4 regions of the Ketobacter sp. GenoA1 genome follow, and region 1 is predicted to be linked to each of the others. Evidence: predicted binding sites of a transcription regulator. Region 1 holds the regulator's gene; each other region holds the start of a gene.

Region 1 (5,054 bases):
CACTGAGTTGTTCGGTAATGTACACCGAACGATGCTGGCCACCGGTGCAGCCAATGGACACGGTCATATAGCTGCGGTTATTGGCGGCAAAGCGGGGTAACCATTTTTCCAGATAAGCGGTCAGATCGTCCACCATCTCCTGTACGGGAGGATGGCCCCGCAGGAAGTTCTGGACACCTTCGTCCAATCCGGTTTGACTGCGCAACTGGGTTATCCAGTGCGGATTGGGGAGACAGCGCACATCAAACACCAGGTCGGCATCACTGGGTATTCCATTCTTAAAGCCAAAGGACTGGAACAATATCGCCATGCCTTCCTGCGAGTGGGTTACCCGGATTTTGATTTGGTCGCGCAGTTCGTGCAGGGTGAGATTGCTGGTATCAATAATCAGGCTGGCGCTGGCAGCCACCGGATTCAGCATTTCCCGTTCCCGGTCGATGGCTTCTTTCAGGGTGTTGGTGTCGTTGCTGATAGGGTGTTTGCGGCGGGTTTCGCTGAAGCGTTTGACCAGTGTTTCATCGCCTGCGTCCAGATAGATAACCTGGCTTTCGACACCATCTGCGGTCAATTCCCGCAGCACGTTGGGTAGCTTCTCAAGTTGGGTCACGCTGTTGCGCGCATCGATGCCGATGGCGACTTCTTCAATTTTGGGCGAAGACCGTGTTGCCAGTTCACTCATCAGATCCCGCAGCAGGGTAACGGGAAGGTTGTCAACGCAGTAGTAGCCGATGTCTTCCAGAACGTGTAATGCAGTGGTTTTTCCTGATCCGGAGCGACCGCTGATTACCACTAATTTCATACCGGTGTCACCAGTGCGTCATAAATACTGTCGGTGGAGTGGGCCGCACGCAATGTTTTGCGACGGTTGTCATCATTGAATAGGGTGGCGATTTTGGAAAGGATGTTCAGGTGCTCCTCGTGAGCATCCTGCGGCACCAGTAAAACAAACAGCATGTCCACCGGCTCATGGTCGATGGAATCGAAGTCCACGCCGCTCTCCAATTTGATAAACGCGCCAATGGCGTTACTGCAGTGATTGGCCCGGCAGTGGGGGATAGCGATGCCTTTACCTAAACCGGTACTGCCCAGCTTCTCCCGCGAGATAAGGTTGTCAAAAAGTTCATTGGGGTCAAGCTCCGGGCACTGCTGGGCGATCAGCCCAGCAGCGGTTTCCAGAACTTTCTTTTTGCTGCCGCCGGGAACGTCTTCAAAGACCCGTTGCGGACTGATGATTTCAGCAAGTTCCATACGTTATCAATAACCTTCAGTTACCAGCTTTTCATTTTTTCCTTGTGCTTCAGCACCTGTCGGTCCAGCTTGTCGGTCATCATATCAATGGCGGCGTACATGTCTTCGGATTCGGCGTTGGCAAATAAATCAGCGCCTTTTACGTGGATTTTGGCTTCTGCTTTCTGGCGGTTTTTCTCTACACTGAGAATCGCCTGGATGCTGGTGATGTCGTCGGTATGGCGTTCCAGTTTCTGCATCTTATCGGCAACGTAGTCCTTCATGGAGTCGGTAACTTCTACGTGATGTCCGCTGATATTGATTTGCATAGGCCACTCCTTAATCGTGGTTTAGATGTTACTGCGACCAAAGCCTGATGTTGGCAGTGGTCTGGTGTTTACGCTTATATAACTGTGACCAACAGTTAAACCAATCGTTTCCTTTCGTTGGACGGCGGGATCATCATGGCTTCGCGATATTTCGCAATGGTGCGCCGGGCAACCTTGATATCCTGTTCTTCCAGTATGTTGGCAATTTTACTGTCGCTCAATGGTTTTTTGGGATTTTCTGCCGCGATCAGCTTTTTGATGATGGCGCGAATGGCGGTGGAGGAGCATTCGCCGCCGGAACCGGTGCTGACATGACTGGAGAAGAAGTACTTGAGCTCAAATATACCCCTTGGGGTGTGCATGAACTTCTGCGTGGTGACCCGGGAAATGGTGGATTCATGCATGCCGACCGCTTCTGCAATATCGTGCAGCACCAGTGGTTTCATGGCTTCCTCCCCCTGTTCGAGAAACCCTATCTGATATTCCACTATTTTGGTGGCTACTTTAAGCAGGGTTTCGTTGCGGCTTTGTAAGCTTTTGATAAACCAACGGGCTTCCTGCAGATTGTTTTTCAGGAAGGTGTTGTCGCTGCTGTTGTCCGCACGCTGGATCATGGATGCGTAGCTGCTGTTGACCCTGAGGCGCGGGGTGGCTTCCGGGTTCAACTCCACTTTCCAGCGGCCTTTGTCCTTACTCACAATGACATCCGGGATGACATACTGGGTATCATCGGTTTCGACGCTGCTGCCCGGATAAGGGTTCAGGGTCTGGATCAACGCAATGGCGCTTTTCAGTCGGGCCTCGGACAGTTTGCCCTTGCGCATGATGGTGGCGAAATCGCGGGCACCCAGCGCATCCAGAAACATCTCCACCACCATGATGGCATCATCCCGGTGGGGTTCATCCCGGGGCAGTTGTTTGAGCTGAATCAGCAGGCATTCCCGCAGGTCACGGGCGGCCACTCCGGGGGGGTCGAACTGCTGAACCCGGTGCAATACAGCCAGCACCTCTTCCAGGGATACGGGTAGGCCATCATCATCGTCATCCGGCTGTAACTGGATGTCCATGGCCTGCAGTTCTTCCTGCTGTAATCTGACCAGGTCGGCCACCACGTCCTGTTGCGCCAGCACACCATCGCGGATTTCCTCCACGGACTGGGTGAGATAGCCCTTGGGGTTGATGCCTTCAATGATGGCCATGGCAATCATCCGGTCCATGTCTGACATGGGGGTCAGATTCAGTTGCCACATAAGGTTGTCGTAAATGGATTCGGGCGCCGTGTTGCGGCTGTCGTAGTCAAAATCGTCATCGTCAAAGCTGCCGCCACTGGACGAGGGGCCTGCGGCACCATCGAACATGGTATCCCAGTCACTGTCCACGGGCAGTTCGTTGGGCATCTCCTTGCCTTCCAGATCCACCGACGAGTCATCGGCGTTGTTGTTGCTGGATTGGGTGTCCTGGGTATCTTGGGATTTTGAAAAATCGAGATTCTGGTCGTTGTCGGTTTTGCTGGTGCTGTCACTCTGTCCGTTACCGGAATCGTTGCTGTCGTTGTCCGGGGAAGATTCATCCACATCCAGGAGGGGGTTGGATTCCAGCGCTTCCTGGATTTCGGTTTGAAGATCCAGAGTGGAGAGCTGCAATAGGCGAATTGCCTGCTGCAGCTGCGGCGTCATGGTGAGGTGTTGACCAATTTTGAGCTGTAAGGTTGGTTTCATTGATACCTAATTCAACTTCTGCAACGACCGGAGACATCTGTACAGCATCGGATTGCTGTATTCCAGGCAGTCAAATAGTGACCTAATTTCAACAGTTTATTGGTGCCGAAATAGAACCGCTTGGGTTTAATTGTAAGAGCAGTGACGCTGCAAAGCAATTTACATGCCTGAAATTGCTTAGAACTTTTACATATGGAACTGGTTACCCAGATAAACATCGCGGACTTTCTGGTTTTGCAGGATAAGTGAGGGCTCACCTTCAGCAATGATGTGCCCTTCGCTGACGATAAAAGCCTTCTCGCAAATGTCCAGAGTGTCCCGCACATTGTGGTCCGTGATGAGTACGCCCAGCCCACGATCACGCAGGTGGCTGATGATTTGCTTGATGTCTGCCACGGAAATGGGGTCGACCCCGGCGAAGGGTTCATCCAGCAGAATGAAGGCCGGGTCAGTGGCCAGAGCGCGGGCAATCTCGACGCGGCGGCGCTCACCACCGGACAGGGCCATGCCCAGTGAATCGGCGATGTGTCCGATGTGAAACTCAGCCAGCAGCTCTTCCAGTTTGCTTTGCCGCTGTTTGCGGGTCAGGTCCTTGCGGGTCTCAAGTATCGCCATGATGTTTTCCCGGACTTTCAAGCGGCGAAAAATGGAGGCTTCCTGGGGCAGGTAGCCGATGCCTTTGGCGGCCCGTCCGTGCATGGGCAGATGGGTGATTTCAGTATCGTCGATAACGATGCGCCCCTTGTCCTGGGGCACGATGCCAATGATCATGTAGAAACAGGTGGTTTTACCGGCCCCATTGGGGCCGAGCAACCCCACGATTTGTCCGCTTTCAATGGTAATGGAAACGTCTTCCACCACGGCACGGCCTTTGTAACTTTTAGCGAGATTGGAGGCGGTAAGACGGCTCATTGTGACGGCGCTGCCTCCGTCTCGTCAGGGCTGGGCGCATTCGGGGCAGGATCTGTCGCGGCGGGCAATATCATCTCCACCCGGCCTTTGATACTGCCGGGCTTGACCTCTCCGGTTTGTCCCACCGCCTGCAGGCGCTGGCTCTGGATTTCATAAACGATTTCTTCACCGCGGAAGATGTTCTCGCCCTGCACAATAGATGCTTTGATTTTCAGCAGCAGTTTCTGATCCCTTACCAGGTAATCGATCTTTTTGGCTTTGGCGATGACCTCTGCCTGGTTGGGCTCCGGAACCTGAGAAAACAGCGCCGGCTCGCCCACTGCCATGACCACGTCCACTTTACCCAACTCCGTTTTGATCTTGAGTGATTCCGCTGCAATGCGCAGGGTGCCCTGGGTCAGTACAACGTTGCCTGTATAGGTGGCAGTGCCGTCTTTTTCGTCGATCAGGGCAGTGTCCGCCACAATTTTCAAGGGTTGCAGCCGATCACTGTCCAGCGCCCGGGCAGCGCTGGATGCGAAGGCGAACGTTATTATGCAGAGTAACGCTTTAAGACTTAGCAGGTTCATAAATGCTGGTGACGTTTTGCCGTAGAGTGATTCGATTCTCGTTCAGATCGGCGTTCAAGCCGACCGCTTCAATGTAGACCCCGGTTTGCCGAATGATGACCTTGTCGTCCGTGGAGGCATAGGATCGCCTCGGGTAAAGTTCCAGGGTTTCGGTTTCCAGCACAGCGGCTTCCCTTACCCCTTGCTGCACAATGGTGACGTTGCCCGATAAATGCAGCTTATTGGCTTCGTTATCTGAGGTGGCGCTGGCGGCACTGGTTTGCCATGACGCTTCCTGTTCCCCAAAAAAAGTGATGATG
Region 2 (5,054 bases), on a different contig from region 1:
TTCGGCGATGATCATGACCTTTTCGCCGCGATTGACCATTTTCGCGGGGTCCACCAGCGCCGGACTCATGATCTGTTCGGCTGGAATGGGGCGGCGTGCCACAAAGCCTTCCAGCTCTGTCATGGACTTGAAATAGCCCGTGTACAACAAAGAAACGTCGGCCAACTCCAAGCGCAGATCCGAGGTGGTGAGGTGGGTGCCCTTGGCAATGGGCATGTCGGAAACCACCACCTGATCAAAGGCTTGCACCTGTACCGGGACATGAATTGCCCAGCTGTCGGCACCATCACAGCTGATCTTGAAGGTGAGTCTGCCTGCTGTGCGGTTGCGGGGGCGATGTTTCAGGTGCAGAGGTTCGCTGCAACTGGCCAACCGTAAACGGGAGTCGATAGGCTGAATCTGAACCTTGATTTCCTGGTAGTTGCCATCCTGAATTTCACTGATGTAAAGGTTGATGGCTTCATCGATCTGCTCTTGAATGTTGCCGCTTGCGGCCTGGGTAGTGGTGATGCTCAGCAGCCCCAAAAGCCCTATGACGAGCCCCTGACGAATACAAAACATAATTTGTTCTCGCTGACTGTTCATTTATCCAATTTGACCTATTCTGAATGAATGGTGAGTAAAAACAGTCAAGTGCCGCCATTTTGACGGATTGGCTGTTAGTGTGAATCAAGCAAAGGTTATGCCGTAAAACGGTTAGCGCGGAGTTTTATATGGCCGGGGTGCTGGATACAGTCGATCAACGAACACAACTGGTGGGTCAGAACCGGTTGGAGTTGCTGTTGTTTCGATTGAGCGATGATCAGATCTATGGGATCAACGTTTTCAAGGTTCGCGAAGTGCTGCAGTGTCCCAAGTTAACCCAGATCCCGCAACGCAACCCTGTGGTGCGGGGCATCGCCCACATCCGGGGTGGCACCATATCCGTTATGGATATGAACCTGGCCATGGGTAATGCGCCCCTGGATGATATCCAGAACTGCTTTGTCATTATTTCGGAATACAATATGGCGATACAGGGGTTTCTGGTGAAGTCGGTTGAACGTATCGTCAACCTTAACTGGGAGAGCATTCACCCACCACCAAAAGGGGCCGGTCGGGGCAATTATCTGACGGCGGTAACCGAGCTGGACAACCGAATCGTTGAAATTATTGATGTCGAAAAAATCCTGTCCGAAGTATCACCCATGCATGAGGAAATTTCAGACGAAGTGATTCGGCCGGAAACCATCAGTCAGGCCAGTACCAGTGAACTGGCAGTTTTGATCGCCGATGATTCCAGTGTGGCAAGAAAGCAGATCAAACGCTGTGTCGAGAAGGTCGGCGTTAAAACCCATGTGGTGGCGGACGGGCGTCAGGCGTTGGATCATATCCGTGAGATCATCGATGCAGGTGAATCCATCACGGATCGTTATATCATGTTGATATCCGATATCGAAATGCCGGAAATGGACGGCTACACATTAACGGCATCAATCAAGGAAGATCCCCGCACTCAGAATTTGCATGTGCTGCTGCACACATCACTGAGCGGAATATTTAACGAAGCCATGGTGAAGCGGGTAGGGGCAGACAATTTTCTTGCCAAGTTTAAACCCGATAACCTGGCTGACCTGGTTCAGGAGCGTGTTAGCAAAGCCCTTGAACAGCGTTCTGAATAGTTTCATTCAAGGATGACAAAATACTGACATGGTGTTTTCTTCCCGTGATAACTCTCGCTTTGGCGATGGAGAATATCTCCTGTTTCGTCAATATCTTGAGTCTGCCTGCGGTATCATGCTGGGAGACAATAAGAACTATCTGATCGACAGCCGTCTGCGTAAGTTAATGAAAGATCGGAATATTCAATCTTTGGGCGATCTGGTGCGTGAGATTGATCGAGCAGGAAACCGGTCCCTGCGTCAGGATGTCATCGATGCCATGACCACCAATGAGACCCTGTGGTTCCGGGATCGGCATCCGTTCACTTTTCTGCAAGACAACCTGTTGCCTGAGCTGGCCAGGAATCCGGGTGAGATTGCTATCTGGTGTGCAGCCTGCTCCTCCGGACAGGAGCCTTACTCCATCTCCATCTGTGTTGAGGAAATGCGCCGCCGTAGTATGATCCTGGCCAATAAGCAGGTGAGAGTTCTGGCCACGGATATTTCGAGCCGCATCCTGGATCAGGCGCGCAAAGGGATCTATGAACCCCTGGCCCTGAAGAGGGGGATGTCGGATGAGCGTCTGAACCTGCATTTTAAGGCCAATGCTGATGGCAGCTGGGAAATCAAACCGGATATTCGCAAACGCATTGAATTTCGCCCCATTAACTTGAAAGAAAACTTTATTACCATCGGCAAATTTGACGTGGTGTTCTGCCGTAATGTTCTGATCTATTTTTCCAGCGAACTACAGCAACAGATCATCACCAACATTCATCGGGTGCTGAAGCCTGGAGGGTATCTTTTTCTGGGCGGATCCGAGACGCCCAAAGGGTTGAACGACCTGTTTGAAATCCGCTACTACACACCCGGTGTCGTCTACGTAAAGAAGTAGGTGCTTGCCGCCCTCGGTAATCCTTTGCCGCATTACCGTCACATTTCTCACCTGAAATCCCTTAACTTATTGAAACTGTTACTGTTAGAAGCAATGGCACAAGGGTTGCTTTATTGCTCTTATCCTATTCTGAATTGCCGGTTTTATGGCGCAGAATCCAAGACAAGAGGGCGATATGGCAATCAGCATCGACAAACACATGGAGCTTTACCAGCATGCACTGGAGTTGCGTTCGCAGCGAGCCAATGTGTTGGCCAACAATATTGCGAACGCGGATACCCCCGGTTACAAGGCCCGTGATATCGATTTTCAGCAAATGCTCAGGCAGCGTCTGGGTGAGGGAAGTGACCTGGTATCGGTACAAACCAGCGACGCAAACCATTTTTCCACCGTATCCCAGGCGGATACGATCACCGGTCTGAAATTCCGCAATCCCATAAACCCGGCAATCGACGGAAATACTGTGGATGCGCAACAGGAGAAAACCGAGTTCGTGCGCAACACCATGGAGTACCAGGCAGCCTTTGAGTTTCTCAATGGCAAAGTGAAATCCCTGATGTCGGCGATCCGAGGAGATTAATTATGTCTTTGATGAATATATTTGACGTTGCCGGTAGCGGAATGAGTGCACAGACCGTGCGCCTGAACACCATCAGCTCCAATATTGCCAACGCTGAAAGTGTCAGCAGCAATACGGATGAAACTTATCGCGCCAGGGAACCGATTTTTAAAGCCCAATTGCAAGCCGCCATGTCAAATCAGCCGTTTGATTTCAGCGCCAGGCAAATGGATGTGGGTGGCGGTGTGAGTGTGCAGGGCGTGGTGGAAAGCGATGCACCGTTGCAGATGCGTTATGAGCCCGATCACCCCATGGCGGATGATAACGGTTACGTAGCCTATCCCAATGTGAATGTGGTTGAAGAGATGGCCAATATGATCAGCGCCCAACGTGCCTTTCAGACCAACGTGGACGTGATGACATCAGCCAAGACGATGATGCAGCAAGTATTGAGCCTGGGTCGATAAGGAGGGGGAGTCATGGCGATTGATGGTGTTCAAGCGAACAGTGTATTGAGTGATTTGGCATTCAGTAATCAGCCGGAAACGGAAAAATCTCAATCCCAGTCGGACAAGGACATGTTCATGCGACTGTTGCTGGCTCAGATCGAAAATCAGGATCCACTCAAGCCCACGGATCAAACCGACTTTGTTGCGCAACTGGCGCAATTCAGTTCGTTGGAAGGTATCCAGAATCTGAATAGCACGGTACAGGATATCGGTTCTATGTACCGCTCAAGTCAGGCCTTGCAGGCAACGGCGCTGGTGGGCCGTGAAGTGTTGATACCCGGGCAGGTCGGCTATCTGGAAAACGGTGGCCGGATCAGTGGCACCATTGAGGAAGGCCAGGCCTCCGGAGATGTAATGATGATCGTGAAAGATGCCAGCGGGCAGGTGGTGGCAAATCGTGATCTTGGGAATATCGGCAGCGCGGAAACGCCGTTCAGTTGGGATGGCGCCAATAATCTGGGTGAGCCTTTGCCGGAAGGACTGTATTCAATTTCGATAGAAGGGACATTGTCCGGTGAGAATGAAGCGCTGGTGACCAGCGTGTACAGCCGGGTTAACAGTGTCAGTATTGTGGATAATCAAGGCGGGATGTTGCTTAACCTGAATGGTATTGGTCAGGTAGAGTCCAGTGAAATTCAAGAAGTACGTTGATAGCAGGAGAAAGTCATGGGTTTTAATATTGCGTTAAGTGGGTTGAATGCGGCGCAAGCGCAGCTGGACGTAACCAGCAACAATATTGCAAATGTCGAGACCACCGGATTTAAAGGATCGCGGACTGCATTTGGTGATATTTATGCAAATTCCGCCTTCGGTAACAGCGATACTGCGGTTGGTAATGGCGTGCTGTTACAACAGGTGCAGCAACTGTTTGATCAGGGCAACCTGGATTTTACCTCCCAGGCGCTGGATCTGGCCATCAGTGGTGAGGGCTTTTTTGTGCTGTCTCCGGATCAGATCAGCCAGGAGCGCGTGTACACCCGGGCGGGTAACTTTGGGGTGGATGAAAACGGCTTTGTGGTGAACTCCGCCAATCAGTATCTGCAGGTTTTTCCGGTGAACGATGATGGATCGGTCACGGCAACAGCGCTCTCCAGCACCACGCCATTACAGTTACCGGACACTGCGGGTGCACCCCAGTCCACGGCTGAAGTTGAGATTGGTGTAAACTTGCCTGCCAACGCCAGCAATCTCAGTGTGGATGTCTTTGATCCCACCGACGCCAATACCTATTCGGCATCGACTTCCATTACCCTGTACGACAGTCTGGGTGATTCTCATATTGCAACGGCGTACTTTGTAAAGGAGCCCAATCTGGGTACCAGCGGTAACCAGAATACCTGGGGCGTATTTCTAACGGTAACGGACGATACCGGTGGTGTGAACATTGTCGACGTTTATGACGGGGTCGGCGGAGCACCCAGTTCGGAAGTGAATGCCGGTGGTGTGCCTTA
Region 3 (5,054 bases), on a different contig from region 1:
AGGAAAATACCAATGTGGTTGTGGACGACGGCGTGATCACCTCCAACGGCAGCCTGGTGAGCTATCAGGCAGCATTGATGCTCCTGTCAAAAATCGCCTCCGAGGCCAAAGCCGAAGAAGTGGCGGATGCCATCCAGTACCGCCGTCTCTCTCAGCAGCCGTTTATCCGCTAAGGGTCATACACAGGGGAGCAACGTCATCCACCCAGGTGTGGCGTCCGTCTTCCCCCATGGCCGCCAGTTGCTGCTGCAGGAATGTCAGGAAGGCGGTAATTTTTGCTGGTGTTCTTTCCTGCATGGGATACACCGCAAACACACCGAACGTGGGAGGACGCACTGCCGGATAGAGCGACACCAACTGCCCTGACAGCAACCAGTTACGGGCAATAAAATGCGGTAATTGCACCAGCCCCAGGCCCTGGGCCGCCAATTGCGCCAGAGCTTCGCCATCATTCACCACATACTGCCTGCCGGGATCAATACTGTCTTCGCCACTGGCCTGCAATGGGCAGAAAACGGGCATAATGCGCCCGGTCTGCTTGAAGCGAAACCGAATCCAGGGTTGCGCCATCAATTGGGTCACTGAGCCCGGCACACCCCGTTGGTGCAAAAAATCCGGCGCCGCACAAATCAAAAAATCAATGGGTGATAGCTGGCGGCCGATAAGGCTGTTGTCTTTTAACTGGCCACTGCGAATGGACAGGTCAAAGCCTTCTTCAATGGTATCGCGATAGTGATCGGAGAAGCTGACATTAACATCCAGCTCCGGATAACGCTGGCGAAATTCCGTCAGCAGTGGCAACAGATACAACCGACCATAGGAGACCGGCGCGTTGATACTGAGTACACCCTGTGGTGTCAGGGTACTTTGGCGTAGACGGTGCTCACTGTCGGCCAGGGACTGCAATATGGTGCGCACTGAATCCAGATACAATTGCCCCTGCGGGGTTAAACGCAAGCGCCGGGTGGAGCGCACGAACAGACTGAATTCCAGATGGGATTCAAGCCGCGCAATGGCTTTGCTGACGGTTGACGGGGAGGCCCCCATGCCGACGGCGGCCTGGGCAAAGCTGCCGGTTCTGGCCACCTCACTGAACACTTCCAGTAATCCCAACTTATCCATATATCCCTGCCCAACATCGATTTGGGCCAATGATATCGGAATTAAGGTGTAAGGTTTACATTTGGGCAGACACAAAAAAGGGCCGGTACGAATACCGGCCCACTCGGAGAGAAATCGAAATTCTCTGCTTCTTACATGTCGATAGGCAGACTGTAAGACACGACAACTTTAGGCTTACCACTATCTTGAATGTTATCCACTTGCTGGCTTACGATAAAAGACAAGTTGTCGTTGTATGCATACGCCAAGTCGACGTGAACCATGTTCTCACTCTCTGCTCCTGTCAGATCGTGTTTACCGACCAACACAGAGAACGCATCGTAGCCATAACCAAGCGTGTAATAAACCTTACCAGAACCACCTGCAATGTTGTCATAGGCAGTAAAAGACAAACCTGCAAACCCAACAGTCATGATCAAGTCAGAGGCCTCGCCTGGATTATCGAGGGTACCATCAGGATTATTGGGATAAATATAAGTAGTTGCATTGACATCAAAGCTAATTCCAGCGATTTCCGCGCCATAACCTACAAACAGGTCATACTCTGAACCTAAATACGTATCACCAGAAGAAAGCCATACGCCGGTGTAGAATCCACTGTTTGAATAGGACAGGTCGCCAGAGATAGCACCGACGCCTCCGCGACCAGATTCGACCAACCAACCCTCGCCGGTATCAACTAGTCCTTCTTCCGCTTCTTCATCGAATGCAACAACATCGTATGCACCCAAGTCCACACCACGCCACAAGTACATGTTAGAAACACCAACAGAAGCGGACACTTCAGCGTTAGCAGCGGTTGGCGCAACGGCCATAGCTCCGGCAACGGCCAGAGAAAGAGCACTCAAACGAAGCATTTTGGATTGTTTGTTTAACATAATTAAAATAACCCCCAGAGGTTAGACGATATAAGGCTTGCACCTTGGTTAACGAACTCCCGACAAGAAAAGCAACGAGTGTGCCAAAACGGCAAAGCCTTGGATTTCCGGGCTTTTCTGGGGCTTTCGCAGGGCCATCATGTCATAAAACTGAAACCAGCGCACCACTATAGGTCGCGCACCAAAAGCGGGCGCACCAAAAACGCCCGCCACCGGCCCTATTGATTGCGCTCTGATCCGGACAAGCTGTTTACCCGCCCATCCAGCCCCTTGACCTGTTTGCTCAGTGCGTCCAATTGCGACTGCATGGCGCTCATGGACTGCTCCATCTTAGCGCTCAGTTCATCCAGACGGGCGGCCTGCCGGGCCAACTTGCCCTGAATATCAGCAATGGATTGATCCACTGAGGTCTGATTGGCAGCGGAGTCCAGATTGTTTTGCAGGGCACTCACCTGTGCCTCCAGGGACGAAATCGCCTGTTTCGCCGCCGCCTCCACCTGGCGCTTCTCTTCCGCCAAGCGAGCCACCAGTTGATCCTTGAGGGCAGTCACCTGGGCCGACTGAGTCTGGATCACGGCGTCCATGCGATCGCGCAGATCCTGCTGCACCAGTGCCTGCCCCTTAACGCCGTCACGCCCGGGTTTGCCCGCACTGCCGGGTTGCCCTTCGTCACCCCCAGCCATCCACTTGCGGTTTCCGGTCAGGGTCCGCATATTGATGTACTTCCCTTCAGTACCGGCACCGCCTTCACCGGCCGCTCCGGGTTCACCGCCCTGGCCACCGCCATTCTGGATCACCACCCGGTTATTCACTGCATCCACAGCATCGTGACCGGGTAACAGACGATAGGTTATGCTGACCTGCCCGCCATTGCCGCCGTCACCGCCATCGCCGCCGGCACCACCATCCCCACCCGGTTGGGCATTACACTTATCGAACGGGCCGCCCTGCTGCCCCCGGCCTCCGGCCCCACCCGCACCGCCATCACCACCACGGCTGTTCACTGTGAGGGAACCCAACCGCGCAATCCCCAACGCCATCACCAGGGACACCCCTTCTGCCCCCTGCGTACCCTGTCCACCGTCACCGCCGCGCCGGCCGCCCTGGCACTCCTCAGCCTGACCTTCCCGGTCCTGCCCCGGGGCACCGGGCTTGCCATCTTCACCCCGGGCCAGGATCTTCACATCCTCACCCAACTCCACCCAGGCCGCTTCCAGCTGCAACTGCTTAAGGCCGGGGGGAACCAACAATACGGCGCGGTCTTCAAGGATCAGCCGGTCAAAGGACTGTACCGGCTGCGCAGCCAGTTCAAAGGTGTCACCTGCTTTCACATGCAAGACATTTTCCGCGTGTAGCATGGTGCTTATTAGCACCAGCAGCGCACTTAGGATTCGGCTCATACCCAATACCACTTGGCTCATAGATGTTTCCTGACGTTGACTGATTGAAGTGGACTCATCTTAGCGTGAATACGTGCCAAATAAAAAAGCACCCCATGGGCAAGGGCATTTCAATCATGCTAGAGTTCACCCCTGCTGGAGTAAAAAAACGATAGAAGCCACCTGCTTTTGGGAGCCAATCCATGGACAGGGACCTGCAGGACAACCCACTGCCACCCCTACTGGACCAGTACCAGTCAACCCGTAAACTTTCCCTGGACATCACCGAGCCGCTGCACCCTGAAGACCAGGTGATTCAGTCCATGCCGGATGCCAGCCCCATCAAGTGGCATCTTGCCCATACCAGCTGGTTTTTTGAAACCTTTGTGCTGGCCCCTTACCTTTCGGGTTATACCCCCTACCAGCCCGAGTTCGCCTATCTGTTCAATTCCTATTACAACCAGGTGGGCCCGCAATACCTGCGCCCTAACCGGGGTTTGATTTCGCGCCCCACGGTGGAAGAAGTGAGGGAATACCGACACCATGTGGACTGCCATATGGCCCGCTACCTGAGCCAGGCGCCCACTGATCAACAGGCCGCAGCGCTGGTGGAGCTGGGCATTCACCATGAACAGCAACATCAGGAGTTAATGCTGACGGACATCAAGCATGGCTTTTCATTCAACCCGCTGTTTCCTGCACTGGTGGCGTACCGCAGCCCGCCGACCAACCCAGCGCCGCAGCGCTGGCTGGAACATGCCGGAGGTGAGATCTCAGTGGGCCACAACGGGGACGGGTTTCATTTCGATAACGAATCACCCCGCCACCGGGTGTTGCTGCCACCGTTCAAACTGGCGCAGCGCCTGGTCACCAACCGGGAGTATCTGGAATTCATCGCCGATGGCGGCTACCGAAACCCGCTGCTGTGGCTGTCCGACGGCTGGGCCTGGCGCCAGCAGAATCAGGTTGAACACCCTATCTACTGGCAACAGCAGGATGACCGCTGGCAGCACTATACCCTGTCCGGCCTGCAAACACTGGCCCCCAATGAACCGGTCTGCCACATCAGTTATTTCGAGGCGGATGCCTTTGCTCAGTGGTGTGGTAAACGTCTGCCCACCGAGTTCGAATGGGAGGCCGCGGCGCAACAGGCCACGGGATTGGATGAGCCGGGGGCATTTCTGGACCTGGCCTGCCTGCACCCGAAACCGGCCGCTCCCAATCAAGGCGGTGGCTACCAACAGCTCTACGGTACCTGCTGGCAATGGACCCGCAGCGCCTACAGCCCCTACCCCGGCTACAAACCGGCAGCCGGTGCGGTGGGCGAATACAACGGCAAGTTCATGTGCAATCAGTGGGTGCTCAAGGGGGGATCCTGTGTCAGCCCCAGGGGGCATTTGCGATCCACCTACCGTAATTTTTTCCCCGCCCACGCCCAATGGCAATTTACCGGCATAAGGATGGCCGATGATGCATAACACTCAAACCAATGCAGTGCCCTCAATGATCGACAACAGTATTCCCCACCACCAGGAATTTTTGCGCGACGTGCTGCACGGCCTGTCACAGCCGCAGAAAACCCTGCCCTGCAAATACTTTTATGACGAGCGCGGTTCGCAGCTGTTTGAAGCCATATGCTCCACCCCGGAGTATTACATCACCCGCACTGAAATCG
Region 4 (5,054 bases), on a different contig from region 1:
TATGCCGGACAGACATTGCTGTTCAGCGCGGAGATACGCAACGTGCGTGACGCCACCGCGCAAGAGCTGGCGGAAGGCCCCCACCTTTAGCGTGACAGTGTTGCACGCTGAGGTTTGTAGGCGTGAGTGTCGATGCGCCAACGCTGGATACGGGAATACAACGTGGTGGGCTTTACCCCCAGTAAACGGGCCGCGCCATCCCTGCCGGCTACCTTGCCCCCACATTGTTTGAGCGCACTGATCAGGTTGGCACGCTCGTTGGCGCGCCGCTCATCCTCTGTCTGCACCAAAAAAGCAGACTCCGCCCGATGATCCTGCGCCTGCTCATCGGACTGCAGTAACGATTGATTCAATTCAGGAATATCGATTCGCAGCTTGCCGGTACCGGATACAATCACCGCCCGCTCGATCATGTTTTCCAGTTCACGAATATTGCCGGGCCAATTATAGGTCTGTAATTTGCGCACGTCCGCCAACGACATGGGCAGCACGGGTTTATTGAACTTGCGACAGACCTTCTCGATGAAATGGGTCGCCAACAGCGGAATATCCTCACTGCGCTGGCGCAGGGGCGCGGACTCAATGGGGAACACATTCAGGCGGAAATACAGATCCTCACGAAACTGGTGCGCGCTGACATCGGCCTTCAGATCCCGGTTGGTGGCGGCGATCACCCGCACATCCACACCCCGGGTCTGGGTATCACCCACGCGCTCGAATTGTTTTTCCTGCAACACCCGCAGCAGCTTGCCCTGTAACTCCAGCGGAATCTCGCCCACCTCATCCAGAAACAGGGTGCCGCCATCGGCCAGCTCGAAACGGCCGATGCGGTCACTGGTGGCCCCGGTAAAGGCCCCTTTCACATGACCAAAGAATTCACTCTCAAACAAATCCCGGGGAATGGCCGCGCAATTGACCCGAATCAAGGGCCGGTTGCGGCGATCACTGGCTTCATGAATGGCACGGGCCAACAGCTCCTTGCCGGTACCGGATTCACCGGTAATCAGCACATTGGCGTCGGTGGGTGCCACCAGTTCAATCTGGGCAATGGTGTTGCGGATGGCATCGCTGCGGCCAACTATTTCCCGGTAATTATGTTCCGATCGGATCTCCTCCTGCAGGTAGGCGTTTTCCAGCTCCAGACGCCGCTTCAGGCTTTCCACTTCCGACAGGGCGGCCCGCAAGCGCCGATCCGCCTCCCGCCGCTCACTGACATCACGGAAAATCACCACGGCGCCCACCACCCGGCCCTGGTCTTCGATGGGCGTACTGGTGTACTCCACGGGAAACGATGAACCATCCTTGCGCCAAAAGACTTCATCCCCCACCTGATGCACGATGCCATCGTGAAACGCAGCGTAAATCGGGCAACCCTGCATCTGATAGCAGGAACCATCCTCATGACTGTGGTGAATGCATTCATGGGCATTACGCCCCACCAGTTCGGCTGCCGCGTATCCCAGCATTTTTTCCCCGGCGGGATTCACAAAGGTGGTAACGCCTTCGGTATTTACACCATAGATGCCCTCCCCCGCGGCATTCAGGATCAGTTGGTTCTCCCGTTCGAACTCGGAAAACACTTCCTCAATGCGCTTCCATTCCATCAAACCACCACGGTGGTAACGGGTGGCATCCGCATCAAGCCGCAGCTTGTGGCAGTAATGGGTATCGAACAGCGTAAACAGCAACAGCACCCGGCCCTGATCTTCAAACACAGAGCCATACACCTCCACCGACCGGGTAGTGTCGTCGGCACAGATCAGGCTCAGCTCGTTGGTGTAGCTGTTCTTTTTTTCTATGCAGGCCTGACTGAACGCCACCAGGCTGGGAAACTGATTGGCGAACAAAATGGACACCGGCAGCGACAGAATCTGATCCTGGGTGAAACCACACAGATCCGACAAGGTGGCATTGCATTCCAGCACCTGATCGGCCACGGGATCAATGCACATCACCGCCATATCGCTGGCATCCAGGCCCCGAAACAATAACTCTGCTTGTGCGTTCATACCCCTTACCGTTGCAATTTGCTGATAGCAAACAGCGCAATCAAGCCCCGTGCCATTTACGAAGTTTCGTAAAAATAAATTACGCATAAGCATAAATTACGCATTTGCGTAACCGATTCAGGACACCCGAGCAATAACCTAACCCTCTGATTTATCTGCAGTTGGCTACAGCTGAAACAGGTTGGCACAGACCATGCCTTATCACTGCTAACTTGAGGCCCGACACCAACAGGGTCTGCGAGCGATCCATTTTCTGTTCCGCCGTGGTGCAGACCAACGCAACCCTGCACCGCTACAACAACTACTCCGGGGGAGAGTCAGCGATGACCGTGAAAAGTCTTGGAAATCCATACGATCCAAAAACCAGCCTGACCCATGAAGCAGGGTGCAGCTGCCAGAAATGCAGCAACGCCATCACCGAGCCAGACAACAATTTGCCCACCACCTCAGAAGACATGATGGATCGGGCCATCGAGAATGCCGTGGTCCGGGCGGTGTTTAATCAAAGCGATGTCAGCCGGCGTCAATTTATGGGGCTGCTGGGCGGCGGTACCGCCGCGGCCATGCTGTCGACGTTTTTTCCCCTCAATGAAGCCAAGGCCGCCCTCAAGGAATCCATGGGCAAACTGGAGAAAACCAAACTCAATGTGGGCTTTGTGCCCATCACCTGCGCCACCCCCATCATCATGGCCCACCCGCTGGGGTTCTATTCCAAATACGGCCTGGATGTGGATGTGATCAAAACCGCAGGCTGGGCCGTGGCGCGGGACAAATCACTGGCCAACGAATACGATGCCTCCCACATGCTGACCCCCATGCCGCTGGCCATGACCCTGGGCGCCGGCTCTACCGCTGAGCCCTACATCATGCCCGCCGTTGAAAACATCAACGGCCAGGCCATCGTGCTGCATGTGGATCACAAGGACAAACGGGATCCCAAGCAATGGAAAGGTTTCAAGTTTGGTGTGCCCTTTGACTATTCCATGCATAACTTCCTGCTGCGTTATTATGTGGCAGAACACGGCCTGGACCCGGACAAGGACATTCAGATTCGCGTGGTACCACCACCGGAAATGGTGGCCAATCTGCGCGCCGGCAATCTGGATGGTTACCTCTCTCCGGATCCGTTTAACCAGCGCGCGGTGTGGGAGAAAGTCGGCTTTATTCACACCCTCACCAAAGATATCTGGGAAGGCCACCCCTGCTGCGCATTTGCCTGCAGCAAGGCGTTTGCCGAAACCAACCCCAACACCTACGGCGCATTGCTGAAAGCCATTGTGGACGCCACCCAATACTCGTCGAACCCGGACAACCGCAAGGAAATTTCAGAGGCCATTGCACCGAAGAATTACCTCAACCAACCGGTACCGGTGATTCAACAGGTACTCACCGGCCGCTACGCCGATGGCCTGGGTTCCATACAGGATGTACCGGATCGAATCGACTTCGACCCGTTCCCCTGGCACTCCATGGCGGTGTGGATTCTGACGCAGATGAAACGCTGGGGCTACATAGAGGGCGATGTGGATTACAAGACCGTGGCCGAGCAGGTGTATCTGGCCTCCGACTGCGAAAAGATCATGAAAGATCTGGGTTATTCCGCGCCGGACAAAACCTACGCCAACTACACCATCATGGGTAAGGAGTTTGATTACACCAAACCCGATGAGTACGTGAAGAGTTTTGCCATAGGGAGAGCCTGATGATTCAGTCCATGCCATTTCGTGCGGCTCTGTTGTCGATCGTCATCGCGGTACTGTTGTTCGGTATTTGGGAAGCCTCCAGTGACGTGCCGGAGAAATCCACGGAGATGACGGAGTACGAAATGCTGATGGGCGGTGCCGACCAGGAGGCCCGCGTGCCTCCACCCTCGGACGTGCTGGTGCATGCCTGGAATGAACTCAGTGATCCTTTTTATGACAAAGGCCCCAACGACAAGGGGATCGGCATTCAACTGGCCTATTCATTGTATCGGGTGCTGACCGGCTATGTGCTGGCAGCCCTGATTGCCATTCCGGTGGGTTTTGTGGTGGGCATGTCGCCATTGATGTACAACGCGCTGAATCCGTTTATCCAGATCCTGCGGCCCATTTCTCCGCTGGCCTGGATGCCGTTGGCCCTGTTCATCATTCAGGATTCCGAAACGTCCGCCATCTTTGTGATTTTCATCTGTTCGATCTGGCCCATGCTGATCAACACCGCGTTTGGCGTGGCCAATGTGCGGGAAGACTGGATCAACGTGGCCCGCACGCACGAACTGTCATCCCTGCGTACTGCCTTCCTGGTGATACTGCCGGCGGCGGCGCCCACCATTCTCACCGGCATGAGAATCTCCATCGGCATCGCCTGGCTGGTGATCGTGGCCGCTGAAATGCTGGTGGGCGGTACCGGCATCGGCTACTACGTCTGGAACGAATGGAACAACCTGGATCTGAACAGCGTGATCTTTTCCATTCTGATGATCGGCTGCGTGGGCATGTTGCTGGATCTGGCACTGTCCAGTGCGCAGAAGCTGGTTGAATACAACGAATAAGGGGAGCCATATGTCGAATGCATTTCTGGAAGTCAGCGGCTTAGCCAAAGTGTATCCAACCAAAGAGGGTAACGACTTTACCGTTTATGACAACGTTAATTTCAACCTCAACAAAGGTGAATTTGTTTGCATCATCGGCCACTCCGGCTGCGGCAAATCCACTATCTTAAACACCCTGGCGGGGCTGGATGATCCCACTGCCGGTGCCGTGGTGATGAATGGCAAGGAAGTCAAAGGGCCCAGCCTGGAACGTGGCGTGGTGTTTCAGAACTACAGCCTGCTGCCCTGGCTGTCCAGCCTCAGCAATGTTGAGTTTGGGGTGAAAGCCCGTTGGCCGGACTGGAGCAAAAACAAGGTGCGCGAGCACAGCACCCGCTTTCTCAGCATGGTGGGGTTGGAACATGCGCTGCAGCGCAAACCGTCCGAACTATCCGGCGGTATGCGCCAACGGGTCAGTATTGCCCGGGCCTTTGCCACCCAGCCGGAACTGCTGCTGTTGGATGAACCCTTCG

Evidence for each region. Region 1 encodes sigma-54, which starts transcription at its own class of promoters, with help from an activator protein. Its sites were predicted from a motif close to ANTGGCATNNANNTTGCTNT; they were not measured.
Region 2: flgB (flagellar basal body rod protein FlgB) is a predicted target of sigma-54. The motif match lies at 2,628-2,647, and genes of this name have one in related genera.
Region 3: D9N13_RS07000 (TorF family putative porin) is a predicted target of sigma-54. The motif match lies at 2,069-2,088, and genes of this name have one in related genera.
Region 4: D9N13_RS00685 (CmpA/NrtA family ABC transporter substrate-binding protein) is a predicted target of sigma-54. The motif match lies at 2,190-2,209, and genes of this name have one in related genera.

Annotation. Positions count from the first base shown of each region.
Region 1 covers NZ_RCHM01000009.1:369,577-374,630, forward strand. Annotated here, with positions in the region: gene rapZ (RNase adapter RapZ) at 1-799, opposite strand, end outside; gene ptsN (PTS IIA-like nitrogen regulatory protein PtsN) at 796-1,248, opposite strand; gene hpf (ribosome hibernation-promoting factor, HPF/YfiA family) at 1,269-1,556, opposite strand; gene D9N13_RS03065 (RNA polymerase factor sigma-54) at 1,652-3,274, opposite strand; gene lptB (LPS export ABC transporter ATP-binding protein) at 3,461-4,186, opposite strand; gene lptA (lipopolysaccharide transport periplasmic protein LptA) at 4,183-4,755, opposite strand; gene lptC (LPS export ABC transporter periplasmic protein LptC) at 4,736-5,054, opposite strand, start outside.
Region 2 covers NZ_RCHM01000042.1:330,933-335,986, forward strand. Annotated here, with positions in the region: gene flgA (flagellar basal body P-ring formation chaperone FlgA) at 1-585, opposite strand, end outside; gene D9N13_RS15605 (chemotaxis protein) at 714-1,661, shown strand; gene D9N13_RS15610 (CheR family methyltransferase) at 1,690-2,535, shown strand; gene flgB (flagellar basal body rod protein FlgB) at 2,711-3,115, shown strand; gene flgC (flagellar basal body rod protein FlgC) at 3,118-3,561, shown strand; gene D9N13_RS15625 (flagellar hook assembly protein FlgD) at 3,574-4,254, shown strand; gene flgE (flagellar hook protein FlgE) at 4,270-5,054, shown strand, end outside.
Region 3 covers NZ_RCHM01000020.1:212,723-217,776, forward strand. Annotated here, with positions in the region: gene D9N13_RS06990 (DJ-1/PfpI family protein) at 1-173, shown strand, start outside; gene D9N13_RS06995 (LysR family transcriptional regulator) at 163-1,122, opposite strand; gene D9N13_RS07000 (TorF family putative porin) at 1,254-2,000, opposite strand; gene D9N13_RS07005 (hypothetical protein) at 2,219-3,421, opposite strand; gene egtB (ergothioneine biosynthesis protein EgtB) at 3,583-4,857, shown strand; gene egtD (L-histidine N(alpha)-methyltransferase) at 4,847-5,054, shown strand, end outside.
Region 4 covers NZ_RCHM01000007.1:148,329-153,382, forward strand. Annotated here, with positions in the region: gene D9N13_RS00675 (peptidylprolyl isomerase) at 1-90, shown strand, start outside; gene D9N13_RS00680 (sigma 54-interacting transcriptional regulator) at 87-2,009, opposite strand; gene D9N13_RS00685 (CmpA/NrtA family ABC transporter substrate-binding protein) at 2,333-3,712, shown strand; gene ntrB (nitrate ABC transporter permease) at 3,712-4,542, shown strand; gene D9N13_RS00695 (ABC transporter ATP-binding protein) at 4,553-5,054, shown strand, end outside.